Regions from separate parts of the Nesterenkonia sp. HG001 genome, predicted to be linked through region 1. Evidence: riboswitches for the same ligand, from Rfam matches in the RefSeq annotation. Region 1 holds a riboswitch; each other region holds the start of a gene.
What was found. A riboswitch is a leader RNA that binds a small molecule or an ion and turns the genes downstream of it on or off. The one in region 1 is predicted to bind S-adenosylmethionine.

Region 1 (7,654 bases):
GAATGGGTGGTGTGCCAGGGGGTCTCCCAGTCCAGCAGGGAGGCGGCCCGGGACCAGAAGCTCAGCCGTTCGGCCTCTGTGGCCGGGTCGGCCCAGCTGTGCACATCGGCGTTCAGAGGGTGCAGCGGCATCGAGTGGTCGATTCGGAGGGATTCTGAGGCGTCTGAGGCCTCGATATCGCTCCGAATTGACCGCTCGATGCGGGGAGTGGTGCTCAGGCCCATGTCTTCAGCGCCTTCCTCTCCACCACGCCCAGCAGGGCGTCGGTGAGCTTGCCCAGCACCGCCAGGAGGATGATCGCCAGCAGGAGCCGGTCGGTGCGTCCGTTGTTCTGCGAATCGGTCAGCAGGAAGCCCAGCCCCATGGAGGAGGCGATGAGTTCGGCGGCCACCAGGAACAGCCAGGCCTGCGCCAGCGCCAGGCGGAGCCCGGAGAACACGCTGGGCACCACCGCAGGCAGCTGGACGGTGACCAGCAGCCGCAGTCCGTGGTAGCCGAACGCGCGGCCGGCCTCCACCAGGTGCGGGTCCACATGGCGCAGCGCGGAATGCACGGCGGTGAAGACCGGGAAGAAGGCGCCGATCGCGATCAGCGTGACCTTCGAGTCCTCGTAGATGCCCATCCACAGGATCAGCAGCGGCACCCATGCCAGCGAGGGGACGGCGCGGAACGCCCCGATGGTGGGGTGCAGCAGGGTGTCGGCGACCTTGGAGAGCCCCAGCACCGAGCCGAGCGCCAGGCCCAGGCCGGCGCCGATGCCGAAGCCGATCAGCACACGCTGCACGGAGATCGCGATGTGCTGGTAGAGCTCGCCGCGTTCGAAGAGCTCCGCCCCGGCGCTGAGCACCGTCTGCGGGGCCGGCAGCTGCACGGCGGAGAACACCCCGGCCGCGGCGACGCCGTACCAGAGACCCAGCAGAGCGATCGGCACCAGCGCGCCGAGCAGGAACCGGCCGCCTGGGATCCGGCGCACCCGAGCCGGGACCCCTGCGCGGGGGCTCTCCGGGCCGGTCACCGGCCGGGGCGCCGAGGAGCCGCGCTCACCGACGACCTGTGCCGGCGCCTCCTCCTGGAAACGGCCCGCCTCGGTCCGGGTCCGGGCATCATCGGGCAGGGTCTGGCTCATCACTCATCATCCTCGATGATGGTCGCCTCGCCTTCGGCTCCCTCTGCCTCGGTGGCCTCACGATTCTCTGCGAACTCCGGGTGGAACAGGCTCTCCAGCGCCTCGTCGATGCTCTCCTGGGTGGAGACGTCCCCGGTGTCCAGGAAGATGGGGCCGACCTCTTCCAGCACGTCGTGCTGGGCCTGGCCCGGGACGGGGTCGACGTCGAAGCTGGAGCGCTCCTGGATGACCGTCTCGGCCACCTCCTGATCGATGTTGCCGTACTCGGCGAGGATCTCCGCGGTCTCCTCGGGGTTCTCCAGCGCCCACTGCCGAGCCTGCTCGTAGACGTCCACGACGGTCTGGGCGACCTCAGGGTGATCCTCGATGAAGGGCTCGGTGGCGTTGATGACGCTGTAGGTGTTGAAGTCCACGTTCCGGTAGAAGAGCTCCTCGCCGTCGGCCTCTGCGCCGGCCATGATCGGGTCCAGACCGGCCCAGGCGTCGACGTCCCCGTTGCCCAGGGCGGACCGTCCGTCGGCGTGCTGGAGGTTCTGGACGTCGACGTCGCTGATCTCCAGGCCGGCCTCCTGCAGGGATTGGACGAGGAAGAAGTAGGGGTCGGTGCCCAGCGTCGCGGCCACGGAAGCGCCGTCCAGATCCTCGACCGAGGAGATCCCGGAATCCGGCGAGGTGACCAGCGCGGCCCACTCGGGCTGGTTCTCGACGAGGATCGTGTGGATCTCGGTGCCGTTGGCCCGGGCCAGCAGCGCCGCAGAGCCGGCGGTGGATCCGATGTCGATGGCCTGGGCGCGCAGCTTCTCGTTGGCGTCGTTGGAGCCGTGGGACTGGATCCACTCGACCTCGGTGCCGGCATCAGCCAGCTCCTCCTCGAGCCAGCCGTGCTCCATCATCACCAGGCTGAGCGGGTTGTAGGTGGCGAAGTCGATGCTGAGGGTCGCCAGTTCGCCGTCAGCGGCGTCGCCGGAGCCCTCGCCCTCCACGCAGCCGGCCGCCATCAGGGTGACGGCGAGGCCGGCGACCGCAGCGCGGGAGGTGCGGCCGATGGTGGCGCGGGCAGGGCTGGGGGAGGTGCTGGTCAGACTGGGCATGTGATGAAGCGGCCTTTCGTGCGGTGTCGGGTGCCGCTCCGTCCGCTTCCCGACCGGCGGACCCGGCAGGGTCCACCCGGCTGGGGCCGGACTGGTGCGGCCGAGCGTGGGTCATCTCCGGAGGCTCCCGGAGCTCGGGGCAGGGGTCAGTGGGCGTGGGCGTCGACGCCGAGGCCGGTGAGCAGCTCGCCGCGCAGGGCGGCCAGCTCGGCGGAGGCGCGATCTCGCGGGCGGCTGCCCGGAACGGTGAGCAGCCGCGAGACGGTGGCCCCCTCGCGGGCAACGCCGGAGGGATCCGGGCCGAGCAGCAGGATGCGGTCGGCGAGCTGCAGAGCCTCGTCGACGTCGTGGGTCACCAGCAGCACCGTGGTGCCGGTCTGGGCGTGGACGTCGAGCAGCAGGTCCTGCATCTTCAGGCGCGTCAGTGCGTCCAGGGCGCCGAAGGGCTCGTCGAGCAGCAGCACTCCGGGGCGGCGGGCCAGGGCCCGGGCCAGCGAGGCGCGTTGGGCCATCCCTCCGGAGATCTCCCGGGGGCGCAGCTGGGCACGGTCGGCCAGGCCGACGAGCTCGAGCAGCTCGTCCACCCGGGCCCGGCCCTCCGCCTTGGACACCGTGCGGGGCAGACCCAGTGAGACGTTGCGATGCACCGAGCGCCACGGCAGCAGGCGCGGCTCCTGGAAGCCGACGGCGGTCCGCTCGTCATAGGTGTGCACCCCGGCGCCGTCGATGACGACCTCGCCGGAGAAGCCGGCGTCGAGGCCGCCCACGGCGCGCAGCAGGGTGGACTTCCCGCAGCCGGAGGCGCCCAGGATGGCGACCACCTCACCGGGGGAGATGTGCAGGTCGACGTCGCGCAGCACGGTGCGGCCGTCGAAGCTGCGTCCCACTCCACGCAGCTGCACGTCCAGCGAGTGGGTGGGCGCGGCGGCGGGGCGGTCCAGCACGGCGGTGCCGCCGGAGTGTGCCGAGGTGTGCAGGTCAGACTCGCGTGCTGCGAGTGTGGGTGCAGAGGAACCCATAGGAATATCTCTCCCATCGATCCTGGCGGTAGCACCTTTTCTGATGCGCCGGGCACAAACGGCCGATCGGCACATCCGAAGGTTGCTGCGGCGTCGTCGAGCCAGATCTCTCAGCCGCTCGGGATGGTGGCAGTTTCAACCCTACGCACAACCGCGCCGCCTGGGCAACGGCGATGTCACAGTATGAGACATCACTGAGACGTCGCCGGAGGAGGGGAGCCGCAGAGGCGCGGCACGGTGCGGCCCGCGGCTCAGGCGTCGGCGTCGAGCGGACCGAGGGCCTTGAACTCGCTCTGATGGAACACCAGCGCCTGCGACCGGTCCTCCACGGCGAGGTCCAGCAGCTCGAGCACGATGATGTCGTGATCACCCGCGCGGACCTGATCGTGGATGCGGGTGGTGAAGGTGACCGGGGCGCCGTCGAGGGTGACCGCACCGCCCTCGCCGGTGGTCACGCGGAGGCCGGTGAAGCGGTTCTCCCGGTCCTTCGAGGCGATCTTCCGGCACAGGGCGGACTGCCCGTGGCCTACCAGGGAGATCCCCAGCTCGGCGCCGGCACCGGCCAGCTTCGGCCAGGTGGTCGAGCTGTGCTGCACCGCCACGGTCACCAGCGGCGGCTCCAGGGACACCCCGACGGTGAACGTGGAGGCGACGAGGCCCTCAGGGCGTCCGTCCACCTCTGCGGCCACCACGACCACCCCCTGGGGAAAGTGGCCGAAGGCCTCACGGAGCTCCAGCGGATCGATGCCGACCAGGCTGGTGGGCACGCGGCGGGCTGCGGCGTCGGCGGTGGTGTGGTGCACGGCGGCCTCCACGGTGATCGGGTGGCTCTCGTCGGTGGCCAGTGCTGTGCTCATGGCTGATCAACTCCCATCGGCCCTGGCGGTAGCACCTTTTCTGAGGCGTCCGCCGGGAGAGGCGGAGCACATCCGAAGGTTGCTGCGGCGTCGTCGAGCCAGATCTCTCGGCCGCTCGGGATGGTTTCGTCGCTCCAGGGTACGCGCGCAGCACAGCACGATCAAAGGGATGTTCGGGGAGTGACACATGGAGACATCAGGACCGGCGACCCGCGCCGTCGCAGATCCGGTGACCTCGCAGATGTCCGTACATTCTTACGCCTCGTGACATGAACTTATCGATGAGATTTGACGAGTGTTCATCGACAGCGCGTAGTCTGGTGCTCGCCACACCATCCAGAGCGACTGAGAGATCTGGCTCGACGACGTCGCAGCAACCTCCCGAGCAGCCACGCCATCACGGCGCGGACCGGGGAACGGTGCTAACGCCAGAGACGATGGAGAATGCCCGATGATCTCACTGCGCCATGTGTCCACGACCTTCCCCGCCGCACGGGGCAAGGACCCCATCCATGCCGTCGACGACGTCAGCCTGGAGATCCCCCGCGGAAGCATCCAGGGCATCATCGGATTCTCCGGGGCCGGCAAGTCCACCCTGCTGCGCAACATCAACCTGCTCGAGCGCCCCACCTCCGGGGAGGTGCGCGTGGGCGGCACGGAGCTCACCGGGCTCGGAGGCGAGGCGCTGCGCCGCGCTCGTCACCAGATCGGCATGATCTTCCAGGGCTTCAACCTCGTGAACAACCTGACCGTCGCGCAGAACGTGGAGCTCTCCCTGAAGTTCGCGGGGGAGAGGGACCGCAGGGTGCGTCGAGAGCGCGCCGCGGAGGCGCTGGAGATCGTCGACATCACCGAGAAGGCGAAGGTCTACCCCGCACAGCTCTCCGGCGGGCAGAAGCAGCGCGTGGCCATCGCCCGCGCGCTGGCCACCCGCCCGGAGGTGCTGCTCTGCGACGAGCCCACCTCGGCCCTGGACCCCATCACCACGGCCACCGTGCTGCAGTACCTCGCCGATGTGAACCGCGAGCTCGGCATCACCGTGGTCATCGTGACCCATGAGATGGAGGTCATCAAGGCCCTGGCCGACCACGTTGCGGTCATGGAGTCCGGCCGAGTGGTCGAGCAGTTCCACGCCGCCGAGCTGCGGCGTGAGGGCTTCGCCCCGCGGACCTCCATCGGTCGCTACCTGGTCAGCGACGGGATCTCCGTGGACCGTCGGGGCGGCGGCGTGCGCGCCGGCTCCGAGCTGCCCGCTGCTGACCCAGGCGCCGATCAAGGTGCCGACCAGGGACCTGGCGCTGATCCGCCGGCGTCCGGGCAGGAAGCCAGGACCGCCTCCGGGCTGGTCGCCGCGACAGCCTCGTCCGAAGGGGGTCCCCGCTGATGGAACGCCTCATCGAGCTGCAGCCCGAGCTGGTCCAGGCCATGCTGGAGACCTTCGTCATGATCGGCGTGGCCATCCCGCTGGCGGTGCTCTTCGGCACCCCGCTGGGGATCTGGCTCTTTCTCCACGCTCCCGGCGGTATCGCCCCGACGCCGCGCACCCACGCGGTGGTCAGCGGAATCGTCAACATGGTTCGGTCCTTCCCGTTCCTGATCCTGCTGATCGCGATCATCCCCTTCACGCGGCTGATCGTGGGCACCACCGTGGGCACCGCGGCGGCGATCGTCCCGCTGACCATCAACGCCATCCCGTACTTCGCCCGGCTGGTGGAGCAGAACATCACTCAGCTCGGCTCCGGGGCCGTGGAGGCCTCCCGTGCCATGGGAGCCACGCGCGGCCAGATCATCCGCAACGTGCTGCTGGTCGACGCCAAGCCGGCGATCATCGGCTCGATCACCATCACCACCGTCAGCTTCATCTCCTACTCGGCCATGGTCGGGCTGGTCGGCGGCGGAGGCATCGGCGACTTCGCCATCCGCTACGGCTACTACCGCTACGAGACCGCCGTGATGATGGTCGCCATCGTGCTGATGATCGCCCTGGTCACCTTCGTCCAGTTCAGCGGCACCCGCGTCGCGCGGCTGACCGACAAGCGCGCCTGACGGCGCCCCTGTCCCATTCCTCCGCAGAACACCTGCACCTCTGAGATGAAAGACTCCACGATGCCCAGCACACTGACGACCTTCGGATCTCCCGGAGTGTCCGGATCGATCACCAGCTCCGGCTCCCTGGCCTCCTCCGGCCTCGCCCGCCGCAGCCTGCTGCTCAGCGGCCTCGCCGCCGTCGGGACCTTCGCCCTGACCTCCTGCGGACTCGCCGAGGCCGTCGGAGAGGATGACCGGACGATCAGCATGATCGTCACCGAGTCGGCACCCTTCCAGGACCCCACCGAGATCGTGAAGGACATCCTCGCCGAGGACGGCTGGACCCTGGAGACCACCTACGTCACCGACATCATCCAGCCCAACCAGGTCGTGGCCCAGGGTGAGTTCGACGCCAACTTCTTCCAGCACTTGGCCTATCTGCGCCAGTTCAACGAGGACAACGGCACCGACGTCGAACCGGCCTTCTCCGTCTACTACGCGCCCAGCGGCATCTTCTCGCTGCAGCATGACAGCATCGAGGATCTGCCCGAGGGCGCCCAGATCGCGCTGGCCGTGGACACCGCCAACAACGGCCGCGGGATCAAGCTGCTCGCCGACGCCGGCGCCATCGAGATCGACGACTCCAAGGACGTCACCGAGCTCTCCCAGCGGGACATCACGGCCAACCCGAAGGACTTCGAGTTCATCGAGGTGGACCAGCAGTCCACCTCCCAGACCCTGCCCGACGTCGACGCCGGCTTCGCCTTCGCCCGGCTGGTGGCCGAGGCTGGTCACGACGTCGACGAGACCGCGCTGATCCTGGAGCAGGACGACGACGTCCGCATCCCCTTCACCTGCGTGGTCGCCGGGGCGCCCGGCTTCCGGGACACGGAGAAGGCCGCCGCCCTGCAGGAGGCCTTCCAGTCCGCGGAGGTCCAGCATTGGTTCGACGAGTACCTCGAGGGATCCCTGGACTTCACCGATGACTTCACCGTCGACTCTGTCGACGCCGTCTGGGAGGACTTCTCCGCATGAGCCACGACCCGATCTCCCGGACCCCCGCTCCCTCCCGACGGCGGGCCCGGCACGGTGCACTGGGCATCGCCGTGCTGGCCGCCGTCGGGAGCCTCACCTCCTGCGGACTGGCCGACGGCGGCGAGGAGGACCGCACCATCAGCATCATCGTCACCGAGTCGGCGCCCTTCCAGGAGCCCACCGAGATCGCCAAGGAGCTGCTGGCCGAGGAAGGCTGGGAGCTGGAGACCACCTACGTCACCGACATCATCCAGCCCAACCAGGTGGTGGCCCAGGGGGAGTACGACGCCAACTTCTTCCAGAACTTCGCCTACCTGAACCAGTTCAATGCCGACCACGGACTGGACATCGAACCGGTCTTCGCCGTCTACGAGGCCCCCGGCGGGCTGTTCTCCACCCAGCATGAGGAGCTGACCGACCTGCCCGACGGAGCCCAGATCGCCCTGCCGGTGGACACGGCCAACAACGGGCGCGGACTGAAGCTCCTCGCGGACGCGG
Region 2 (7,654 bases), 320 kb from region 1:
GTCGCCCGAGGAGCCCGCCTCACCGGAGGAGCCTGCCTCACCGGAGCAGCCCGCGTCACCGGAGGAGCCTGCCGACGCCCGCTCCCGACCTTCCCACCCCGCACCTGCCTCCTCACCCGCCGCTGACATCAGCTTCGTCTCCCAGTACCGATGGGGCCTGCTCCTCATCGGCTACTGGGCCCTGGTGCTGGTGGTCCTCGTCGTCGCACTCGCCACCGTCCACGGCTCCGGCGTGTCCCCCTCGCCGCAGGACACTACTGCCCACGAGCAGGCACGCAGCGGCGACGCCCACGCCGAGGAGCCTGGCGGCGGCGCCCGGCTCCGCAAGGAGGCCCTGGAAAATCCGCTGCCGGGAGGCGGGGCCCCCTTCTCCGACGGTGAGGGCCTGATCGTCGGCGAGGACATCACTCCCGGGGCCTACCGCCAGGCCCCGGGCTCCGGCTCCGAGGATGCGACGTGCTTCTATGTGATCTATGCCGACCGCTCCGACCCCACTGTGGTCCGCACCGGCGCCAAGGAGCGCGGCATCGCGGTCCTCGAGGAGGGCACCGTCTTCGACTCCGTCGACTGCGGCGACTGGCTCCCGCTGGAGGAGACCTACCCGGATTCTGCGGCCACCGAGTTCGGCACCGGCATGTACGTGGTCGGCGGGCACATCGAGCCCGGCGACTACGAGCTGACCTGGGACCTGGAGACGTCGTTCTGCTGGTGGGACATCTTCGGAGACATCCGAAGCGGCGTGGAACCGACGGAGTCCGACGTCGTGCCCCAGGAGGATCCGGCGTTCGGAGAGCCCCTGCAGATCACCCTCGACGCGCGCGAGCATCTGGTCTTCAACACCGAGACCTGCGGAACCTGGACCAAGGTCGGCTGACCTCTCCACATCCCGCCTCCCCCGCCTGCTGGCTCCCGCTCACCCTGGAGATTCCGGACTGATCAGGACTTCTCCTGGAGCGTGGGCCTACTACACTGTGTAGAAGAACGTTCGGCCGGGCCTCCGCCCGGAGGGATCCTTCAGGCGTTCCGGCCGACCCTCGATGGAGGACAGCACGTCCTCCCGACCTGACACCAAGGAGCCTCATGCCCCGCATCACCGTCGGGCTGGGCGGGATCCTCATCCTGCTCGGCATCATCGCCTACGCCGCCACGTCCTTCGCCAGTGTGACCGCTCTGATCCCGGCCTTCCTGGGCCTGGTGCTGCTGGTGAGCGGCCTGATCAGCTTCAAGAACGCGAAGATCGGCATCCACATCGCCCTGGTGGTGGCGCTGTTGGGCGCCATCGGCACCTCCATGAACGTGATGCAGCTGGGCGCGCTGTTCGCCGGCGACGCCGAGCGGCCTGCCGCGGTCATCGTCAGCACCGTCACCTTCGTGCTGCTGATCGTCTACATCGTCGTCGGAGTGCGCTCCTTCATCCGTGCCCGGCGATGGAAGAACACCGAAGCCTGAGCCTCATCCTGCAGCGCGCAACGCGTCCAGCGCCGCCGCAGCGGGCCGCTCCGAGAACCTCGGGGCGGCCCGCTGGCGTCTCGGCGGACGTCGTCGAGGTCCCGGTTCAGCCGGCACTGCCGGAGCAGTCGAGACGCCCGGGCTCCATCTCGATCTCCTCGGAGTCCGTCAGCCCGGCGAACTCCGAGCCCAGCACGAGGTCGACGCTGTAGCCGTCACGATCATCGAGGTCGACCAGCGCCCCCGGAAGGTGCTGCTGCAGCGTGTAGGCCTGCCGCAGACCCCGTTCGCCGGCGCGGAGGATGGCCTGGAAGCCGGTGTCCGCGAAGTAGTCGTTGTCCACGGAGGCCACCCGGAACTCGCGGTCGGCAAGCTCCTCGGCGACGTCGCCGGCGAGTCCGGGCTCATTGGTGGAGTTGAGCACGATCACCGGCACCCGCTCGGGCACCACCGGGGACAATGTGCCGGTGGGGCAGTCCTCGCCGGCCGGGATCGAACCGCCGCCGATGAGGTCCACGTCGATGGTGCCGTCGATCATCAGCCAGCTGCCAGCGGTGATCGCACCCAGGACTCCGATGGTGCCTGTCGCGACGGCGATCTTCTGCCGCCGGGTCGCCGGCGCCGGGGAGCTGCTCATGGGTCCATCCTATTTCGGGAGGGCCTCTGCCCGCGTCAGGGCAGCGCCGGTTCGCAGTCCAGGTCCGCGGCGAAGAGCCCGACGCCGTCCGCCTCCGCCTGCTCCCAGGCCAGCTCCACCGCGGCGAGGAACCGATCATTGGGCGGATAGTGCACCGGCGCGCCGTAGCCGGCTCGTGCCATCTGCACGTTGAGCAGCACCTCATCCGCCCACACTCCGGCCAGCATCCGATCGTAGCGATCGGTACGCTCCTGGTCGTACTCCAGGAAGACCTCGTCCCCCGGCGACACCAGGGTCTCCATGTGGGCGGAGGACTCCGGTCCCAGGCACTCGACCGGCTCCGTGGGGTGGACGGACTCAGGTGTGTCGATGTTGAGCAGCCGGATCCGCTCGTCCTGGCCGTCGAGCTCCACGATGAGGGTGTCGCCGTCGACCACGCGCACCAGGGTGCCCGCCTCGGCACCCTCCGGGCGCTCCTGCGGCTCCTCCGCTCCGAGCCCCTGGAGCCAGCTGATCACGGCGCCGATGAGGATGACCCCGAGCACGGCCAGCAGCCACCACAGGAGGCCCTGACTCCCTCCGCCACGACGCCCGCCGCGGCGACGCCCTCCGCCACGTCGCGCGCCGCGGGGAGCTGTGCGCAGCGACCGGCGCACGGTCTTGCGTGCGTTGCGGCGCATCGCATTCTTCAGATACCGATCGGGCATGCGCTCCACCTTATCCGGCGCCGCTGACGCGACGGAGGGCTGGCCGCAGATCGCCCTGAGCAGCGGCGAGCAGAGCCTCGCCGCCCCTGCTCCACCTGCGCGCGGGGGTTGCCGCGTCGCCACCTCATCCGCGAGTGCTCAATATGTTCATATATCGTCATTGTTCCCGTCGCAGGTTTCCGACCCGGCGTCCCCGTGCTAACGTCACAGGCACAGATGGATCACGAGAACCGGTCACAACAGCTCTGGCTTGGCCGGTCGGCAACCCTTTCCCGCGTGACGGGGTGCCCCAGATGACGATCCGGCCGCACCGGCCATCTTCACTGAGATGGCTTTATCTTCAGCGGCAAGCACGGCGCAGGGGAAGCCTCCCTGTGGCGCCTCATGAACGATGATGAACGCCAACACGGAGGACTCTCCATGCCTGTCTCGACGCCTTCTCCGGGCGCCGTCCGTCCGACGCCGCCTGCGACGTCGGACCCTTCCCACACCACATCCGTCCTGGTCCAGCGCACTCGGCGGAGATCGCTGATCTCCTTCGAGGTCTTCCCGCCACGCCCCGCCACCGCGGGCCGGGATCCCTGGCGCAGCATCGAGCTGATGGCCGAGGCCGCCCCGGACTACTTCTCCGTCACCCACGGGCACAACCAGCCCGAGGGCGCGAACGTGGAGGTCATCCGCCACCTGCTGCGCACCACGCCCTCACCGGTGATGGCGCATCTGATCTGCGCGGGCAGCACCTCCTCCCAGCTCCGCGGCTCCATCACCGAGCTGCTGGACCTGGGGGTCCGGGACATCCTCGCGCTGCGCGGCGACCCACCCGACGGCGGCAAGGAATGGATCCACCAGCCCGGAGGCCTGAACCGTGCCGCCGAGGTCGTTGGGCTGGTCCGCGAGGTCGAGCAGGAGCGGCTGTCCCCGCCTGAGGGGCCCGGAGCTCGGCCGGTCTCGGTCTCGGTGGCCGCGTATCCACCCTCCGGCACGGACCGGGATCATGCCGCCGACCTCCACGCCCTCTGGGAGAAGCAGGAGGCCGGCGCAGACTACGCCGTCACCCAGGTCTTCTACGATCCGGAGGACTACGCGCAGCTGGTGGACTCGGCCCGCTCCCAGGGCATCCACCTGCCGATCGTCGCCGGCATCGCTCCGCTGACCAGCCCTAGGCGCCTGCGCCGGCTGGAGGAGATCACCGGGGTTCCGGTCCCCCGGCACCTGGTGGACTACCTGGACGTCGAGGACGCGGCCGAACGTCGCCGTCGCGGGGTCGCCGCCACGCTGAACCTGATCGACACGGTGCTGGAGCTCGGCTGCCCGGGGCTGCACCTGTTCACTTTCAACCAGCACCCCCCGGCGCTGGCGATCCTGGACCATCTCAGGATCCGCGACGCGGCCCGCCGACAGCGCAACGGCTTCGACGCAAGCTGAGCGAGGCACCGCAGCACCTCCGGCCGGAGAAGACCCGGCCGCACCCGGGCTCCGCGACGCCGGGGCCACGCTCCCCCAGCCGGCACAGTGCTGCCCAGCCACCCCGCCAGGCGTCCGTCCTGACATCCCCTCCTCACATCCCGCCCAGGCACGACCTGCCCTGACACATCGACAAGGAGTCACCATGACCACCGCACCGCCCACCCACGCACTGCCCCCCACCGTGCTCGGCTATCCGCGCATCGGTCCCGACCGTGAGATCAAGAAGGCCCTGGAGGCCCACTGGGGCGGCGGAGACGTCGCCGCACTGATCGAGGCGATCACCTCCCACCGCCGCCGCACCCTGGACCACCTGGTGGGTCTGGGCCTGGAGGAGGAGTCCGCGGTCCCCGCCGACGGCGCCGTCATCGACCAGGTCCTCGACGCCTCGGTCCTGCTGGGCCTGGTCCCCCGCCGCTTCCGCGACGCCGGATTCGCCGCCGTCGCCCCTGACGCCCCGGAGGGCCTGACGCTGATCTCGGCGCTGGCCCGCGGGACCTCCGAGGTGGAGCCGCTGGAGCTGACCAAGTGGTTCGACACCAACTACCACTACTACGTCCCGGAGATCGAGGCCGACGTCGCGTTCGCCCCGCAGGCCGCGGCCCTCACCGACCGGTTCCGGGCGTTCCGCGAGCTCGCCGAGCAGTCGGACCGCACTGTGGGCGCGGCACCCCTGCCCCGCCCCACTCTGCTCGGCCCGGTCAGCTTCCTGGTGCTGGCCAAGTCCGTCGGCGCCGCCGCTGAGACCTCCCAGGCCGCTCGCTTCGACCGGCTCGAGGAGCTGGTCGGCGCCTACGCGGCCCTGCTGGGCGCCCTGCACGAGGCCGGAGCCGCCTGGATCCAGCTGGAGGAGCCGGTGCTGTCCTCCGACGGCTGGGACATCCCCCGGGAGCAGGTCATCGCCGGGATCAGCAGTGCCTACGAGCAGCTGGGGAGGCTGACCGAGCGGCCCGCGCTGTTCGTGCCGGTCAGCTACGGCACCGCCGACGACGACGCCCTGGCCGCCCTGGGCGGAACTGCCGTGGAGGCTGTCGGCATCGATCTGGAGCGCGGCGCACTCCCCTCCGCAGAGGCGCTGCGGCCGCTGGCCGGCACGACCCTCGCGGCCGGCGTCGTCGGTGGCCTCAACGTCTGGCGCACGGATGTCTCCCGCGCCGCCGCGCTGCTGGACACCCTGGGGGAACGTCACCAGGGTCCGCTCACGGTCAGCAGCTCCACCTCCCTGCAGCACGTGCCCCACGACGCCGCCCGAGAGACCCAGCTGGACCCGCAGGTGGCCGGCTGGCTGGCCTTCGCAGACCAGAAGGTCGGCGAGGTGCTGGCCCTGGCAGGTCACCTCACCGGAGGCGCCGACGCGTTGGAGGGCCTGCGCGCCGACGACGCCGCTCGGCGCCGTCTGCAGGAGCAGCACCCCCAGGTGCGCGTGGAGTCCGTCCGCAGCCGCCTGACCGCTGTGGAGCCTCAGGACCGGCGTCGCGCCGAGGCGGAGCATCGGCGGGCCGCCCAGGAGACCGGACTGGGCCTGCCGCCGCTGCCGACCACCACCATCGGGTCCTTTCCGCAGACCGGCGAGATCCGGCGGATCCGTGCCGCGCACCGCCGCGGCTCGCTGGACCAGCAGGGCTACGAGGAGGCCATCCGCGAGCAGATCGCCGACTGCGTCCGCCGGCAGGAGGACCTCGGGCTGGACGTGCTGGTCCACGGCGAGGCCGAACGCAACGACATGGTCCAGTACTTCGCGGAGAACCTGGAGGGGTTCATCACCACCACCCACGGCTGGGTGCAGTCCTATGGCTCCCGGTGCCTGCGTCCTCCGATCCTCTTCGGTGACGTGCACCGTCCGGCGCCGATCACCGTGGACTGGATCCGGTATGCGGCTTCGCTGACGAAGAAGCCCGTCAAGGGCATGCTCACCGGCCCGGTGACGATCCTGGCCTGGTCCTTCGTGCGTGATGACCAGCCGCTGGCCGACACCGCCGATCAGATCGCCCTGGCGCTGCGTGATGAGGTGCAGGATCTGCAGGCCGCCGGGGTGAAGATCATCCAGGTGGACGAGCCCGCGCTGCGCGAGCTGCTCCCCCTGCAGGTGGCCGAGCGTCCGGACTACCTCCGCTGGTCCGTGGATTCCTTCCGGCTCTCCACCTCCGGGGCCAACGCCGCCACTCAGCTGCACACCCACCTGTGCTACTCGGAGTTCGAGACCGTCATCGACGCAATCGACGCCCTGGACGCCGACGTCACCACCCTGGAGGCCTCACGCTCCGGCTTCGAGGTGGTCTCCGCGCTCTCCGAGCACGGCTTCTCCCGCGGGATCGGCCCCGGGGTGTGGGACATCCACTCCCCCCGGGTGCCCGGCGTCGACGAGCTGATCGAGCGGCTGCGGCTGGCGGCCGAGGTGCTCGGGACCCAGCGCGTGTGGTCCAACCCGGACTGCGGGCTGAAGACCCGCGGCTGGAAGGAGACCGAGGCCTCGCTGCGTCATCTGGTCAACGCCACCGCCGTGGTGCGCGCTGAGCTGGCGGCGAAGGTCCCGGCCGGGGTCTGAGCACTCTCTGAGCAGCGTCTGAAGTCCTCCTCCTGGGGAGGCGTGGAGGCCCGGGGCCTGCGGCACAGCGCCGCGGGGCCCGGGCCTTCGCCGCCTCCGGCCCCGGGTCAGTCGGGGACGCTGACGCCGGCCGACCCCTCGGGGAGCTCGTCACCGACGATGACGGTGATGTCGCCCGATTCGCTGGTCAGGGACAGTCGGCAGTCTGCCTCGCCCCGTCCCCCGGCGTCCTCCCCTGGGAGGTCGACGACGACGGCGCCGTCGGTCTCGGCATCGACGTGGCAGTCCGCTGCCCCGGTGCCTTCGGGCAGGACGATGGTGATGTCTCCGTCCCGGGACTGGGCGTCAAGCCGGATCGGCAGCTCACTGTGGTGGAGGCTCACCCCACCGATCGTGGTCCGCGCCGAGACCTGATCCCCGCTGAGAGATCGCCCGAAGATCTCGGCACGGACGGTGCGGACCTCCACATCTCCGGTGAGACCGCCGAGGTCCACGATTCCTCCGGCGATCCACGCGTCGACGTCCCCGTCGACGCCGAGGATCTCATAGGCCCCGCCCTCGGCGGAGACCACGCGGAGATCGCTGCCCTGCGGCATGGCGAGCTCCTGGGACTGGAGAGTCGCACACTGCCCCGCACAGCTGGTCTCCACCGCCAGGGCACCATGCTGGGCCTGTGTCCGTGTCATCGGTTCACGCGGCACATGCAGAAAGTCCTCACGGATCTGCAGATCGTCCCGGTCCGTGCCGTGGATCCTGACCTGGCGGACGTCTCCGGCATACCAGATCTCGTCCATCGACCCCTCGATGAGCTGTTCCACCTGCTCGGGAGCACTGCGGGAGAGCCAGGTCATC
Region 3 (7,654 bases), on a different contig from region 1:
ATCAGCGTGGAGATCCCCAAACGGCGGCTCACCGTCTTCACCGGGGTCTCCGGCTCCGGGAAGAGCTCGCTGGTCTTCGGCACGATCGCCGCCGAGTCCCGCAGGATGATCAACGAGACCTACAGTGCGTTCCTGCAGGGCTTCATGCCCAGCCAGGGACGCCCTGACGTCGACCACCTCGCTGGGCTGACCACCGCGATCATCGTGGACCAGGAGCGCATGGGGGCGAATCCGCGGTCCACCGTCGGCACCGCCACTGACGCGAACACGATGCTGCGGATCCTGTTCAGCCGACTCGGGGAGCCGCACATCGGCTCCCCACAGGCCTTCTCCTTCAACGTGGCCTCGATCAGCGGCGCCGGGGCGGTGACTTTCGAGAAGGACGGCAAGAAGGTCAAGGAGCGTCGGGACTTCACCATCACCGGCGGGATGTGTCCGACGTGCGAGGGGAGGGGCACGGTCAGCGACTTCGACCTCACCGCCCTCTATGACGACACGAAGTCACTCTCCGAGGGTGCGCTCACGGTTCCGGGGTTCAGCATGGACGGCTGGCAGGGACGGCTCTTCCGCGGCAGCGGGCTCGATCTCGACAAGCCGATCCGGGAGTACACCGCGGAGGAGCAGGAGATCCTGCTCCGTCAGGAGCCGATCAAGATCAAGGTCGAGGGGATCAATCTCACCTATGAGGGGCTGATACCCAAGATCCGGAAGTCGATGCTGTCCAAGGACCGTGAGGCCATGCAGCCGCATATCCGCCGTTTCGTGGACCGGGTGGTCACCTTCACCCCCTGCCCCGAGTGCGAGGGCACTCGGCTCACTGCTACGGCCCGTTCCTCGACGATCGCCGGGATCAGCATCGCCGAGGCCTGCGCCATGCAGATCTCTGACCTCGCCGCCTGGGTCCGCGGGCTCGAGGAGCCCTCCGTCGGTCCGCTGCTGACCACCCTGGGGGAGACCCTGGACTCCTTCGTGGAGATCGGGCTGGGCTATCTGAGCCTGGATCGGCCCGCCGGCACGCTCTCCGGGGGCGAGGCCCAGCGCACCAAGATGATCCGACACCTGGGATCGGCGCTGACCGATGTCACCTACGTCTTCGACGAGCCCACCATCGGGCTGCACCCGCATGACATCGCTCGGATGAACGACCTGCTGCTGCGCCTGCGGGACAAGGGAAACACGGTCCTGGTGGTGGAGCACAAGCCCGAGACGATCGCGGTGGCGGACCACATCATCGACCTCGGCCCATTGGCCGGATCCGGGGGCGGGGAGGTGGTCTATGCCGGCGATCTCGCCGGACTGCGCACCGCCGGGACCCTGACCGGGGATCACTTCGACGACCGCGCCCGCCTCAAGGAGGCCGGGCGGACGCGTGACGGCGTCATCGAGGTCCGCGGAGCGAGGCAGAACAACCTCACCGGGGTCGATGTCGACATCCCTACCGGCGTGCTCACCGTGGTCACCGGGGTGGCCGGGTCCGGGAAGACCTCGCTGATCCATGGCAACGTCGCCGGGCTGGACGGCGTCGTGGTGGTGGACCAGGCCGGCATCAAGGGGTCGCGACGCTCCAACCCGGCCACCTACACAGGGCTGCTGGACCCCATCCGGAAGGCCTTCGCGAAGGCCAACGGGGTCAAGCCGGCGCTGTTCAGCGCGAACTCCGAGGGTGCCTGCCCCACCTGCAAGGGTGCCGGGGTGGTCTTCACGGAGCTGGGCGTGATGGAGACGGTGGAGACACCTTGCGAGGAGTGCGAGGGTCGCCGGTTCCAGGCCGCGGTGCTGGACTTCACCCTGGGCGGGAAGAACATCAGCGAGGTGCTGTACCTCTCCGTGGACGAGGCTCTGGAGTTCTTCTCTGCGGGGGAGTCCCGGATCCCCGCGGCGGGGAAGATCCTGCAGCGCCTCTCTGACGTCGGACTGGGGTACCTGACCGTGGGGCAGCCGCTGAACTCCCTCTCCGGAGGAGAGCGGCAGCGGCTCAAGCTGGCGGTCCACATGGGCGACGACGGCGGCACCTTCATCCTGGACGAGCCCACCACCGGGCTGCACCTGGCCGATGTGGAGCAGCTGCTGCGGCTGCTGGACCGGCTGGTGGACGCCGGCCGCACGGTGATCGTGATCGAGCACCATCAGGCGGTGATGGCCCACGCGGACTGGATCATCGATCTGGGCCCCGGGGCCGGTCACGACGGCGGCCGGGTGGTCTTCGAAGGCACTCCCGCGGAGCTGGTGGAGTCGGCTCGTGGGGCCGGGGCCACGCTGACCGGGCAGCACCTGGCCGCCTACGTGGGGACCTGACGAGTTCCGCCGCCCGCCGCCAGGTGCCCCAGCCCGTCCACTTCATCGATTGGGCGATTTGCACGCTTCTGAGGCCCGAATCGGCGTCCAAAAGCGATCACATCGCCCAATCGATGCATCGGAGGCCGCGGCCGATGACGCCCTGTGACGTCACCGTTGCACCGGGGAGCGGCGGCAGAGATGCTCGAGAAGGAATCGCGAGCACCCGCCATTACGGACCTGGCCGGCGGGGCGGCAACCCTCACTCTGCACCGGGGGTGCCCCCAGGGGAGGATTCGACGCCGCCGGGTCCCCGGCCGGCGTCAGGAGAGCGCCGCGGCGGATGCGGCGCGAGGCAGATCGAGAGGCCAGCGCATGACTCAGTACGCCAGCATCGACACCGACACGCAGCAGGAGGCCCAGGACCGCGCCCAGCGCCTGGAGAAGGCCGGACGCGACTGGAGCAGCCGCATCGACCAGGACCCGGCACAAGCGGGGCTGGTGTTCCGTACCCGTGGGGAGGGCATCGGATCGGTCGCGACTCGGATCACCTCCGGGCGGCATGAGCTCGTCCTCGACGAGCCGGCCGCGCTCGCCGGCGACGATGCCGGCACCAGCCCGGTGGAGGCCGCCCTGGCCGGGCTCATCTCCTGCCAGGTCGTGATCTACCGGCTCTACGCCCAGCAGCTGGGGATCGAGCTGGAGGACATCAGCATCGAGGCTGAGGGTGACCTCGACGTCCGAGGTCTCCTCGGAGGAGCCGACGAGGTCCGGCCTGGGTTCTCCGAGGTCCGGCTGAACGTCTCGCTCACCGGCCCGGAGAGCTCGGAACGCTATGTGGAGCTGCAGCGGACTGTGGACGAGCACTGCCCGGTGATGGACATCTTCCGCAACCCGGTGCCGGTCCAGGTGCAGGTCTCCTCCTCCGCCTCCTGAGCGCCACTTCGCTGCGGACGAGGGGCAGTAGAGTCAGTGAAGACCCCCACGGCACTCCACCCGTGGGGTTGCCCTGTGAACGCCGGACCGGAAGAAGCACATGGACCTCACATCCACTCGCAAGCACCTGAAGTCTCTGGGCATCGCCCACGGTCTGACCAATGCGCTCATCGCCCAGGAAGCTCTCGCTCGGGACATTGAGATCGCGCCGGATGAGAAGAGCAGACTGACCATGCGGTGGAAGGGCCGGCGCATCTGGTTCGACGCCGCCCGCTCCAACATCAACAATTCGCTGGCCCGCCGCTGCACGTTGCACAAGGACGTCGCGAGCCGTCTGCTCCGCACCTACAACGTCCCGGCGCCGCACAACGCCGTGTTCTCAGCCCGGGATGTTGAGCTGGCCTGGCAGTGGGCCGAGCCCCGCCTGCCGGTGGTCATCAAGCCCAGCGACGGAGGTGAAGGCGAACTGGTCCACCTTGACCTTCGTGACAGCGCCGCCTTCCGCGAGGCGTTCAGCGCCGTCGGCGCAGCTGCGGAGGGCGTGCTGGTGGAGGAGTTCGTGCCCGGTGTAGAGCACCGGGTGCTCCTGGTGCACGGCAAGGTGGTGGCCGCCACGCGACGCATCCCGGCTCATGTCGACGGTGATGGGGAGAACACGGTGACCGACCTCGTGGCGCACAAGAACATCGCCCGTGCGGTGTTGGAGAACCCGGTGCATTGGGATGTTCCGCTGGATGACATCAGCCGGTCGGTGATGGCTGAGCAGGGGTTCACGGAGAGCATGGTCCCTGCGGAGGGCCAGCGGGTCTGGATCCGCCGGAACTCGAACATCCACAGTGGGGGCGACGCCATGGACGCCACTGATGACCTGACTGCAGAGGAAGTCGACATGGCTGAGAAGGTCGTCCGGGCTATCCCGGGCCTCCGGCTGGTGGGGCTCGACATGCTGCTGCCCCGCGACGGCGAAGGGGACGCCCCGCGCGTGCTTGAGGTCAACTCCAGTCCGATGCTCTCCGGCCACCATTTTCCTTGGATCGGGAAGCCACGCGACGCCGCGGGCGCGCTCCTCTCGGGCATGTATCCCGACTCTGCGGCCCGCCGTCGTCTCGTGTAGACTGGCCTGCTGGCCTGGACGGCCTCACGCCGTCCGGTCCGGCAATTTCCGTCAAGTTGTGTATCTACCTGGTGGCGCTCGTCGAGCAGCGCGCCAAGGCGGCACTGCATCAGTGAGTGCGCTGCAGGAGGTGCGTGATGATGACAACTCTCGAATCCGACCGCCAGAACGAGCCCCGCCCGGGCCTCCACGACGAGGGCCCCAGCCTGTTCCGTGCGGCCGGCCCGTCATACTTCCCCGTGGCGCTCATCGCGCGTTTCCCCTACGCGATGATCGTCGTCGGGGTGCTGACACTGGTGGTCTCCGCCCGTGGCTCGCTGGGGCTGGGCGGGCTGACCTCCGCCATGGTGGGGCTGGGTGCGGTGCTGTGCGCCCCGCTCGTCGGCGCCGCCGCGGACCGGTGGGGGCAGCGGGTCGTGATCCTCTGCGCCGGGCTGGCCAGCACGGTCACGCTGCTGGTCATGGCCTGGGTCGCCTATTCCTCGCTGCCGGACTATGCCGTGCTGATCTCGGCACTGCTCATCGGCGCGACCACCCCGCAGATCCCGCCGATGTCTCGTACCCGACTGGTCGGGATCATTCTCCGGCGACTTCCGATCGCCCGGCAGAACCGGACCCTGAGCCGCACCATGGCCTATGAGTCGGCGGCGGACGAGGTGACCTTCGTCTTCGGTCCGATGATCGTGGGCATCCTCGCCGCGATGATCAACCCCGCCGCACCTGTGGTGGGAGCGGCGCTGCTGACCCTGGTCTTCGTGACCTCCTTCGCCCTGCATCGCAGCGTACAGGCGGTGCGTCCGGTCCAGGGCGAGCGCGCGCTCGCCGCCCCGGTGCGTGACCTGTTCCGCGGGTCGCTGCTGACCGTGCTCGTCGGGGCGCTGGGCATCGGATTGTTCTTCGGTGCGGTGCTGACCTCGTTGACCTCCTTCATGTCCGACGCCGGCCAGGGGGAGAGCGCCGGACTGGTCTACGGGGTCATGGGCATCGGGTCGGCCGCCTTCGCGCTGGGCTCGGGGCTCTTCCCGGAGCGGTTCTCGCTGCGGGCGCGCTGGCTGGTCTTCGCCGCGCTGATGTTGGCCGGCACCCTCATGCTGCCCTTCGTCACCGGTCTCGGCGGCATGCTCGCGGTGCTGGGGCTGATCGGCATCGGCCTGGGCCCCACTCTGGTGACGGTGTTCAGCCTGGTCTCGGCGCGCAGCCCCCGCGGACGAGCCGCCACGGCGATGACCGTGGCGACCACGGGCATCGTGGTCGGTCAGTCGGCGTCCTCGGCGCTGGTCGGTCAGATCGGCGAGCACCTGGGAACCGGGGTCGCGCTGGTGGCGCCGATGCTCGCAGCCGCGGTGGTGCTGGGGGCAGGGACGGTCAACTGGCGGATGGCCGCCTCCGAGACCATCACCCGCTGAGATTCTCACCCGCTGAGACCATCACCCGCTGCTCAGGCCGGGGCCGGGGTCAGCCTCCGGTGCGCAGGGATTTCAGGATCTTCATCGGGAAGCGGGAGTTGACGTTCGCGATGCCGGGAATGGCCATGACCTTCTCGGTGAGGAAGCGCTCGTACGCCTCGAGTCCCTCCACGGCGATGCGCACGTGGTAGTCCGGTGATCCGAAGAGCCTGTGCAGCTCCAGGACCTCGTCGAACGACTCCATGGTCTCCTCGAACTCGAGCACCACGGGCCGCCGGAAGCCCTCGAGGTCCACATCCAGCAGCACCTCGAAGTTCCGGCCGACGGCGGCGGGGTTGATCTCGGCCCGGTAGCCGAGGATGACGCCGTCGTGCTCCAGCCGCTGTACCCGTCGCAGGCAGGGCCCCGGGGTGAGGCCGATCTTCTCGGCGAGCTCGACGTTCGAGATCCTCCCGTTGTCCTCGAGCTCTGCGATGATTGCGTGGTCAAGAGAGTCCATACCTCAAGTGTTGCACGTCTGAGGGGTCAACCTGGGGTATTCGCCACCATATTCTGGGACATTCCTGAAATCATCAGGGCATGGAGAATCAACAGTGCTCGAGTCTGCGCCGGGCGCGCCCGAACGCACGACGCCGGGAGGTCGCCCAGGGCCTGCGCGCCTCGCTCGCCGCCGGGCTGGGTCTCTTTCCCATCGGGGTGGCCTTCGGCATGCTGGTGGTGCAGTCCGGACTGCCCTGGTGGGTGGCGCCGCTGCTCTCCGCGGTGGTCTTCACCGGGTCCCTGGAGCTGCTCCTGGTCGGGATGATCGCCTCGGTGACCCCGCTGGCGACCATCGCGCTGACCACTCTGCTGGTGAACTTCCGCCATGCCTTCTATGCGGTGAGCTTCCCGCTGCGCGCAGTGCGTTCGCCGCTGGGGAAGGCCTACTCCATGCATGCCCTGGTCGACGAGGCCTATGCGGTCACGGCCTCGGACCCAGGGCGCTGGTCAGGGCGGAGCCTCCTGGCCCTGCAGATCGCCGTCCACTCCTACTGGGTGGGAGGCGGGCTGGCCGGCGTCGCCGTGGCCCAGCTCATGCCGCATCCGGTCCAGGGGCTGGAGTTCGCACTCTGCGCCCTGTTCATCACGCTGACGCTGGACAGCTGCCGCACGCGGGGCGACGTCCCCTCGCTGCTCTTGGGTGGGCTGAGCTTCACGGGGGCCTTGGTCCTGGTTCCGGAACATGGCCTGCTGCTGGGGATGGTCGGTCTCCTCGGCGGACTCGTGGTGCGCCACCTGGTGAGGCGGCGTCTCGGCCGAAGGCTCGCCGCCCGGGCACCTCGTGAGAGGGAGGCCCTCCATGCCTGAGGTCGGCTACATCCTCATGGCCGTGGGGGTGGTCTTTGCGGTCACCTTCACGCTGCGCGCCCTGCCCTTCGCTCTGCTGGCCCCGCTGCGTGAGTCGGTGTTCCTGCGGTCCCTGGGGTGGTGGATGCCCGCCGGGGTGATGGTGATCCTCGCCGGAGTGACGCTGCAGAAGTCAGCGGGGGAGTCGTGGGAGCACCTGCCGCATGCGCTGGTGGCCGGGGCGGTCACCGTGGGAGTGCATCTGGGGTGCGGGCGGAACACGCTGGTGAGCGTCGGTGCGGGCACGGCGGCCTTCGTCGGGCTGGTCGCCACGTTCTGACCGGCGGGTCAGAGCTCTCCGGCTCAGGGTGCCCGGTGTCAGCCGGCGGGCTGGGCCGGGCCGGCGTGGGGCCCCTCTGGAGTGCCTTCGCCGGTGCGGATGATGTCCAGGAGGTCGGCCAGGAGTCGGGAGAAGCGTGCCGCTGCGGCGCTGCGGGCCTCCTCGGCCGCGGTCCGGCTCTCGGCGGCGTCCATGGCGTCCAGGTGGTGGACGACGTCGTCCAGCGCCTCCGCCCAGGTGGGCAGCAGCGGTTCCACC
Region 4 (7,654 bases), on a different contig from region 1:
GGGTTCTTCGCCTCACGGAACGTGGCGGTGACCTTCTCCGGGGCCTCACTGACCCTCAGCGACGCCGACACCCAGCCCCGTCCGGAGCAGCCTGAGCCGGTCACCCCGGTCTCCTTCGACCTGCGCGCTCCTGAGCACTCCGGCTCCACCAGCTACCCCTTCGCCGCCTCGGCCGGCCATCCGGGCACCGTGGACGTCGCCGTCGACGGGGAGACGGTGATCTCCGGGGAACCCATCACCGCCGAGGAGGAGCTCACCGCGCAGCTTGACCTCCCGGAGGGCACCAGCACGGTCAGCTCGACCTATCACCCTGCGGAGGGCCCCGACCTGACTCCGATCACCCGCAGCGTCGAGGTCACCGTCCGGGAGTTCCACGACGCCCCGCTGATGGTCTCGCCCGACGGCACGCCGGACGGGGAGGGGACGGAGCAGAGCCCTCTGGACGTGCACACGGCGGTCCAGCACGTGCTGCCCGGTCAGACGGTGGAGCTGCTGGAGGGCGAATACCAGCCCGAGAGCACCATCTCGCTCAGCCCGGCCTACTCCGGCACCGTGGAGGAGCCCAAGACCCTCACCGCCGCCGAGGGTGCACAGGTCATCGTGGACGGCCGCTCCGCGCTGCAGCAGATCATCCGGCTCGACGCCGACCACTGGGTCGTCTCCGACCTGGAGCTCACCCGCTCGGCCGGCAACGGGCTGCGCTCCTCGGGATCGCACAACGTCGTCGACTCGATGGTCTTCAGCCACAACGGCAACTCCGGCTTCCAGCTCTCCGGCGGCGGAGCCCCGGAGGACTGGCCCGCCGAGAACCTCATCGTGGACTCCGAGGCCCATGACAACCGGGACCCGGCTGACATCAACGCGGACGGCTTCGCGGCCAAGCTCGGGGTCGGCCCGGGCAATGTGTTCCGCGGCAACGTGGCCCACCACAACATCGACGACGGCTGGGACCTCTACAACCGCACGAACGAGGGCCCCAACTTCCCCATCACGATGGAGGGCAACATCGCCCACCACAACGGGCAGCTCTCCGACGGGTACAACGCCGGCTCCGGCATCGGCACCGGATTCAAGGTGGGCGGCGAGGGGCTTCCCGTGGACCATGTGCTCACCGGAAACCTGGCGTACGCGAACAACCTCGACGGCTTCTCCGACAACTTCAACCCTGGCCGGCTGACGCTGACCAACAACACCGCGGTGGACAACGTGCGGTACAACTACATCTTCCGCACCAACCCGTACTTCGAGCCGGAGGACCAGGGGATCTTCCGCAGCAACCTCTCAGTGCACTCCGGGGGCGACGGCCGGGCGGATCAGATCGCCGGAGACGTCGACTCCAGCAACGTCCTCTTCGACGGAAGCCGTTCACAGGCCGAAGGTGGCAAACGGCTGGTCCTGCCGCGGGATCTGGTCTCCATCGACCCGCCCGGGGAGTACGAGCGGGACGAGGACGGTTCGCTGATCTGGGGTGACTTCGCGAAGCCGACCTTCCGTTCCATCCTGGTCGACGGCGGCGACGACGGCGGCCCCATCGGCGCGGTGGAGCCCGCGCCGCATCCGGGAGGGCAGGGCTGACGCCGCCCCTCCGCTGAGCGGAGTAGCTGAGCGCGACCTGTCCCCGTCGTGTGCGTCCGTCCCCGTGCAGTTCCACGGGGACGGACGCACACGACGGGGACAGAGTGCTGCGGCGAACCGGGGTGCGGGGGTGATCCGCGCCGACGGTGACATGCGAGGACACAGACTTGCCGGATCGTGGGGATCAGGGCACACTATGGGGCAGGTCAAGAGTGCCAGCGTCAAACCCCGGTTTGCTGGCCGGCAACCCTCCAGTTCGCGGTGGGGTGCCCCGGGTGACGACCAGGCCCTGCCGCCCATGCGGTGGGGCAAGCGCGGGCCATCACACATCACAGTGCGGCCCACCACCATGTCCTTCGCGACAGGGCCGCCACGCGGTGCGGTCTCTCGGGCCATCACGCCCGGAGTCTCTCCGATGCCGGTCCTGGCCACGCGACCGCATTGAACGGAGACACGTCCCATGACGACCACAGAGACACCCAAGACTCCTCGTTTCGAGACTCAGCAGATCCACGCCGGGGCATTCCCGGACCCGGTGACCGGCGCCCGGGCGCTGCCGATCCAGCAGACCACCTCCTTCGTCTTCCCGAGCACCGAGGCCGCGGCCAAGCGGTTCGGCCTCGAGGAGCTCGGGCCGATCTACTCGCGGCTGACCAACCCCACCCTCGAGGCGGTGGAGAACAAGATCGCCGCACTCGAGGGTGGTGTCGGTGCGCTGCTGGTCTCCTCCGGTCAGGCGGCCGCCACCCTGGCGCTGCTGAACATCGTCGAGACAGGTGGGCACATCGTCGCCTCTCCCTCCCTGTACGGCGGCACCCAGAACCTGTTCAAGCACACCCTGCCCAAGCTCGGGGTGGAGGTCACCTTCGTGGAGGACCCGGATGACACCGAGTCCTGGAGGGCCGCGATCCGGGAGAACACCGGGGCCTTCTTCGGTGAGGTCGTGGCGAACCCCCGCGGAGACGTCCTCGACCTCGAGGCCGTCGCGGCGGTGGCCCACGAGCATGGTGCCCCGCTGGTCGTGGACAACACGCTGACCAGCCCCTATCTCATCCGCCCGATCGAGCACGGAGCCGACGTCGTCATCCACTCGGCCACCAAGTTCCTCGGCGGGCACGGCACCGCGATCGCCGGGGTGATCGTCGACTCCGGCGGCTTCGACTACACCCGGTACCCGGACAGGTTCCCCGGCTTCAACACCCCGGACGAGAGCTACCACGGCCTCGTCTACGGCCGGGACCTCGGTGCCGACGGCGTCTTCGGCGTCAACCTGTCCTACATCCTCAAGGCACGGGTGCAGCTGCTCCGTGACCTCGGCCCCTCCCTCTCGCCGCACAACGCCTTCGAGATCAACCTGGGCCTGGAGACCCTGAGCCTGCGCGTGGAGCGTCACGTGCAGAACGCTCAGCGGGTGGCTGAGTACCTGGAGGCGCACCCTGCGGTCAAGCGGGTCAGCTACCCGGGCCTGGCCTCGAGCCCCTGGTTCGAACAGGCGCAGCGGTACCTGCCCAAGGGAGTGGGCTCCGTGCTGGCCTTCGAAGTCGACGGGGGCGCCCCGGCCGGCCAGGCCGTGGCCGACGCCCTGGAGCTGCATTCTCTGGTGGCCAACGTCGGGGATGTCCGTTCCCTGGTGATCCACCCTGCCTCGACGACCCACCGCCAGCTGACCGAGGACGAGCAGCGTGCGGCCGGCGTCGTGCCTGGTCTGGTGCGTCTCTCGGTGGGGCTGGAGCACATCGAGGACATCCTCGCCGACCTCGAGCAGGCCCTGGCCAAGGCCGTCCCGGCCGGTGCCGACGGTCCGGAGAGTGAGAAAACGCCGGCCTCCGAGCCTGCTCCGGTGGGCTGAGGCTAACCTGAGAGACCACTGCGTCTCATCCACACCCGTCTGACCGTCATCGCCCAGCAGACCCGGACCGACACAGGAGTTCCCGCCCCATGACCGCCCAGGTGCTCACCGCGACACCGCGTCCCGCCGGTGCGCTCGCCATCGTCGACGTCGGCGAGCACACCTTCGAGACCGGAGGCACCCTGCCGCAGGTGCAGCTGGCCTACGAGACCTGGGGGACGCTCAACGAGGCACGGGACAACGCGATCCTGGTCGCGCACGCCCTCACCGGTGACACCCACGTCGCCGCAACCGACGCCGACCCGGCGCCGGGCTGGTGGGAGGGTCTGCTGGGGCCGGGGCGACCCATCGACACCACACAGTGGTTCGTGGTCGCCCCGGCGATGGTCGGCGGATGCTACGGGTCCACCGGGCCGGCCTCGCCGGATCCGGAGGGCCGCCCCTGGGGCTCGCGCTTCCCCTTCACCACCATCCGGGACTCCGTCGAGCTGGAGGCCCGGCTGGCCGATCACCTCGGGATCGCACAGTTCCGCACGGTCATCGGTGGATCCATGGGCGGGGCACGTGCTTTGGAGTGGGCGGCCACCTTCCCGGACCGGGTGCGGGGTGTGGCGGTCTACGCCTGCGGCGCCGCGTCCACCGCCGAGCAGATAGCCTTCGGCCAGGCGCAGATCAAGGCCATCGAGAACGACCCGCACTTCGCCGGCGGAGACTACTACGGCGGTCCGGCTCCTGAGGAAGGGCTCGGGCTGGCGCGGCGCATCGCCCACATCACCTACCGCACCGAGTATGAGCTCGGGGTCCGGTTTCAGCGGGAGCCGCAGGGCGAGGAGAATCCCTTCGCCTGGGCCGCCCGTCGGCGAGGCCGCTATCAGGTGGAGTCCTACCTGGACCACCAGGCCCGCAAGCTCGTGGGCCGCTTCGACCCCAACGCCTACATCGTCCTCACCGAGGCGCTGATGAGCCACGACGTCGGCCGCGGTCGCGGCGGCGTCGCCGCGGCGCTCTCCCAGGTCACCGCCACGCCGTTCATCGCCGCCGTGGAGTCGGACCGGCTGTACCTGCCTGAGCAGTCCCGTGAGCTGGCGCAGCTGCTGCCCGGAGAGCCCGAGGTGCACATGATCGCCTCACCGATCGGTCACGACGGATTCCTCACCAGCCCGGAGCAGCTGGCCGCAGAGATGCGGGAGACGCTGGGTCTGTGATCCTTCGCGCCTGAACCGAGGCGTGTCACTCCTCGGCGCCCGAGGTCCCCGGCGGCATCGACCCGCCGAACAGCGGCTCGAAGGTGGGGCGCTTGGCGGTCACCCCGTCGCCGGAGGAGCGACCGCGCAGCCGCCGCACGACCCACGGGAACAGGTGGTGACGGGCCCAGACGACGTCGTCGCCCCGGGCCTCCCGCCAGCTGCGCTCGGGCACCGGGCGCGGAGCCAGCGGCTCCAGGTCATGGGCGACGTTGAGGGTGTCCAGCACCATCGTGGCGATCGTGTGATGCCCCAGCGGGGAGAAGTGCAGCCGGTCCTCGTCCCACATGGCCGGATGCGCCAGCTCGCGCAGCGCCCACATGTCGGCCACCAGCGCATCATGCCGGGCGGCGACGGTGCGCACGTTCTCGTTGTAGATGGCGACCTTGCCACGGATGGAGCCCACCACCGGGGTCTCGCGCACGTCGGGGCCGTTGAACAGCACCACGGTGGCGCCGGTGGTGGAGAGGATCTGGACCATGGTGTCCAGGGTCCGGGCAGTCACGTCCGGGTCGCCCCCTGGCCGGATGACGTCGTTGCCGCCGGCACAGAGTGTGATGAGGTCGGGCTTCAGCTCCAGGGCCGGGGCGATCTGAGAGTCGCGGATCTGTGCGATCAGCTTTCCACGCACCGCCAAGTTGGCGTAGGCGAAATGCGTGCCGCCTGCTGAGGCGACCGCACCGGCGGCCAGCTCCTCGGCCACTCGATCGGCCCAGCCGCGGTGGTAGCCGGGGCGGGATTCGTCGGGGTCACCGATGCCCTCGGTGAAGGAATCGCCCAGGGCGACGTAACGGGTCCAGGGGTGAGTGGGGCTACCCGGCATCTCGCCGTGCGCCTCAGGGGTTTCGAGCTGCTCGTCTGATGGGTCCACGTACCTCATTGTCGCTGAACTCGTCGGTCACTTCCATCAGCCGTGAGACGGACGCCCACAGCTGGTCCCGCGGCACAGTCTCATTGGCCGTGCCGGCACGCGAGTCCGGTGGAGATGAGAGGATGGTGCGGCCGTCCGGGCGCCCGCGCGCCCTGCCGTCCCCGTCTGAACCTGAGGAGACCACCCCGATGAACCCCGCCCAGCCCGAGCCCGTCGTCGTCTGGTCCCGCGAGGCGGAGGACCGTGAGGGTACCCCGCTGGTGGTGCTGCTGCACGGCTACGGCTCTCATGAGCATGATCTCTTCGGCCTGGTGCCGAGCCTGCCTGAGGAGTTCACCTACGCCTCGCTGCGTGCGCCGGTGCCCATGGGCCACGGCGGCTACACCTGGTTCGACCTCGACCCCGAGCGGCTGGCCTACTCCTCGGCCGCGGCGCGCGACGCCGTCGAGGACCTCTGGGAGTGGATCGCCTCGGTGAAGGACCAGCACACTTCGGTGACGCTTCTGGGCTTCTCCATGGGCATGGCCATGGCGACTTCCCTGCTGCGCGCTCGTCCGCAGGAGTTCGCCGCCGTCGTCGGTCTCTCCGGCTTCGCGGTGGACCCCGGGCAGGCCGAGGACATGCAGGACTGGTTCGACGACGACGCGCTCGCGGCCCAGAAGGTGCCGTTCTTCTGGGGGCGGGACCAGGAGGACCCGGTCATCCCTGAGGCGCACATCGATTACACGCATCGCTGGGCGAACGCCAGGGTGGAGCTGACCAAGGTCCTCTACGCCGGGGCGGGCCACGGTGTCGTGCCGCAGGAGATCACGCATGTCGGCGAGTTCCTCACCTACATGGTGCTCAGGCCCATCCGGTCAGCTGGGCAGCGATGAGGAACCCGATGCCCACCAGTGCCCAGGCGGCGAACAGCGGCAGGTAGAACCGCAGCCACCGCTCCCACCTGACCCCGCCGATGGCCAGGGCCGCCATGAAGTAGCCGGAGGTGGGATAGAGGATGTTGGTGGGTCCGTCTCCGAGCTGGAAGGCCAGCACCGCGGTCTGTCGGGTGACGTCGAGCAGGTCGGCCAGCGGGGCCATGATCGGCATGGTCACCACGGCCTGACCGGAGCCGGAGGGGATCACGAAGTTGAACAGGCTCTGCACCGCGAACATCCCGACGGCGGCCAGCGCGGCCGGCAGTCCGCTGACCGCCTGGGCCAGGGCGTGGACGATGGTGTCGAGCACCAGCCCATCTTCCAGCAGCACCGCCACCGAGCGGGCGACACCGACGATGATGGCGCCCTCGAGCACGCTGCGCATGCCCTCGGAGAAGGCGCTGGAGATGGTCGAGGGCCCCAGCCCGCTGACCATGCCGATGATGACCATCAGCAGCAGGAACATCCCCGCCATCTCGATCATGAACCAGCCCTGGCTGGAGACGCCCCAGACGGTGACGCCCAGCACCGGCAGGCTCAGCACCAGAGCGAGTCGCTGGCGCCCGGACATCCGGGGGGCGGTCCGGGTGGCGCCGGCGCTGTAGAGCCGACGCTTCTGATGCTCCTCGGGATCGTCGTGGATGAGTCCGGACGCTGGATCGGCCGCCACTCGACGGGCGTAGCGGACGGTCCACAGGCTTCCCAGGACGACGAGCGTCACCAGCAGCAGAGTGCGCAGTCCGGCACCGGAGAAGGTCTCGATGCCGGCGATCTGTTGGCCCAGTCCGGTGTTGATCGGGTTGAGGACCCCTGCGGTGAAGCCGGCGGTGGTGCCGATCAGCGCGATGGCGACCGCGGTGACCGAGTCATACCCGAGGGCGAGGACCACCGGGATCAGCACGGGGATGTAGACCAGCGCCAGTTCCTGGGTGCCGATGAGCGTGGCGATGGTGGCGAAGACGGTGATGAGGACGGGGATCAGCAGCAGCCGTCGGTGGGCGAAGGCCCGCAGCAGCCGGTCCAGGGCATTCTCGATGATTCCGGTGCGGCGGACCACCATGAACGCCCCACCGATGACGAAGGTGAAGAAGACGACCTCTCCGGCGTCGACCAGGCCGCGCGGGATCGCGGTGAGGAAGTCCAGGAGGCCGGTGGGGGAGGCGGCCACTGCGCTGTAGCTGCCCGGGTCGATGACCTC

Region 2: another riboswitch for S-adenosylmethionine. It lies ahead of ODE13_RS09210 (methylenetetrahydrofolate reductase); the one in region 1 lies ahead of ODE13_RS07790 (ABC transporter ATP-binding protein).
Region 3: another riboswitch for S-adenosylmethionine. It lies ahead of ODE13_RS16500 (OsmC family protein); the one in region 1 lies ahead of ODE13_RS07790 (ABC transporter ATP-binding protein).
Region 4: another riboswitch for S-adenosylmethionine. It lies ahead of ODE13_RS02215 (O-acetylhomoserine aminocarboxypropyltransferase/cysteine synthase family protein); the one in region 1 lies ahead of ODE13_RS07790 (ABC transporter ATP-binding protein).

What each region holds. Positions count from the first base shown of each region.
Region 1 is NZ_JAOSZD010000004.1:29,791-37,444, forward strand. Features, by position in the region: gene acs (acetate--CoA ligase) at 1-131, opposite strand, end outside; gene ODE13_RS07780 (ABC transporter permease) at 215-1,126, opposite strand; gene ODE13_RS07785 (aliphatic sulfonate ABC transporter substrate-binding protein) at 1,126-2,217, opposite strand; gene ODE13_RS07790 (ABC transporter ATP-binding protein) at 2,364-3,236, opposite strand; SAM riboswitch class I at 3,247-3,366, opposite strand; gene ODE13_RS07795 (flavin reductase family protein) at 3,488-4,093, opposite strand; SAM riboswitch class I at 4,104-4,220, opposite strand; SAM riboswitch class I at 4,423-4,537, shown strand; gene ODE13_RS07800 (methionine ABC transporter ATP-binding protein) at 4,545-5,477, shown strand; gene ODE13_RS07805 (methionine ABC transporter permease) at 5,477-6,139, shown strand; gene ODE13_RS07810 (MetQ/NlpA family ABC transporter substrate-binding protein) at 6,200-7,156, shown strand; gene ODE13_RS07815 (MetQ/NlpA family ABC transporter substrate-binding protein) at 7,153-7,654, shown strand, end outside.
Region 2 is NZ_JAOSZD010000004.1:347,436-355,089, reverse strand. Features, by position in the region: gene ODE13_RS09230 (hypothetical protein) at 1-874, shown strand, start outside; gene ODE13_RS09225 (hypothetical protein) at 1,081-1,449, shown strand; gene ODE13_RS09220 (LytR C-terminal domain-containing protein) at 1,556-2,086, opposite strand; gene ODE13_RS09215 (thermonuclease family protein) at 2,122-2,793, opposite strand; SAM riboswitch class IV at 3,013-3,152, shown strand; gene ODE13_RS09210 (methylenetetrahydrofolate reductase) at 3,214-4,218, shown strand; gene metE (5-methyltetrahydropteroyltriglutamate--homocysteine S-methyltransferase) at 4,403-6,802, shown strand; gene ODE13_RS09200 (DUF4097 family beta strand repeat-containing protein) at 6,910-7,654, opposite strand, start outside.
Region 3 is NZ_JAOSZD010000014.1:21,835-29,488, reverse strand. Features, by position in the region: gene ODE13_RS16505 (excinuclease ABC subunit UvrA) at 1-2,295, shown strand, start outside; SAM riboswitch class IV at 2,489-2,609, shown strand; gene ODE13_RS16500 (OsmC family protein) at 2,650-3,210, shown strand; gene ODE13_RS16495 (hypothetical protein) at 3,311-4,324, shown strand; gene ODE13_RS16490 (MFS transporter) at 4,462-5,730, shown strand; gene ODE13_RS16485 (Lrp/AsnC family transcriptional regulator) at 5,780-6,229, opposite strand; gene ODE13_RS16480 (AzlC family ABC transporter permease) at 6,310-7,077, shown strand; gene ODE13_RS16475 (branched-chain amino acid transporter permease) at 7,070-7,396, shown strand; gene ODE13_RS16470 (GntR family transcriptional regulator) at 7,435-7,654, opposite strand, start outside.
Region 4 is NZ_JAOSZD010000001.1:497,999-505,652, reverse strand. Features, by position in the region: gene ODE13_RS02220 (right-handed parallel beta-helix repeat-containing protein) at 1-1,575, shown strand, start outside; SAM riboswitch class IV at 1,780-1,896, shown strand; gene ODE13_RS02215 (O-acetylhomoserine aminocarboxypropyltransferase/cysteine synthase family protein) at 2,036-3,424, shown strand; gene metX (homoserine O-acetyltransferase MetX) at 3,514-4,629, shown strand; gene ODE13_RS02205 (SGNH/GDSL hydrolase family protein) at 4,655-5,548, opposite strand; gene ODE13_RS02200 (alpha/beta hydrolase) at 5,728-6,414, shown strand; gene ODE13_RS02195 (YfcC family protein) at 6,383-7,654, opposite strand, start outside.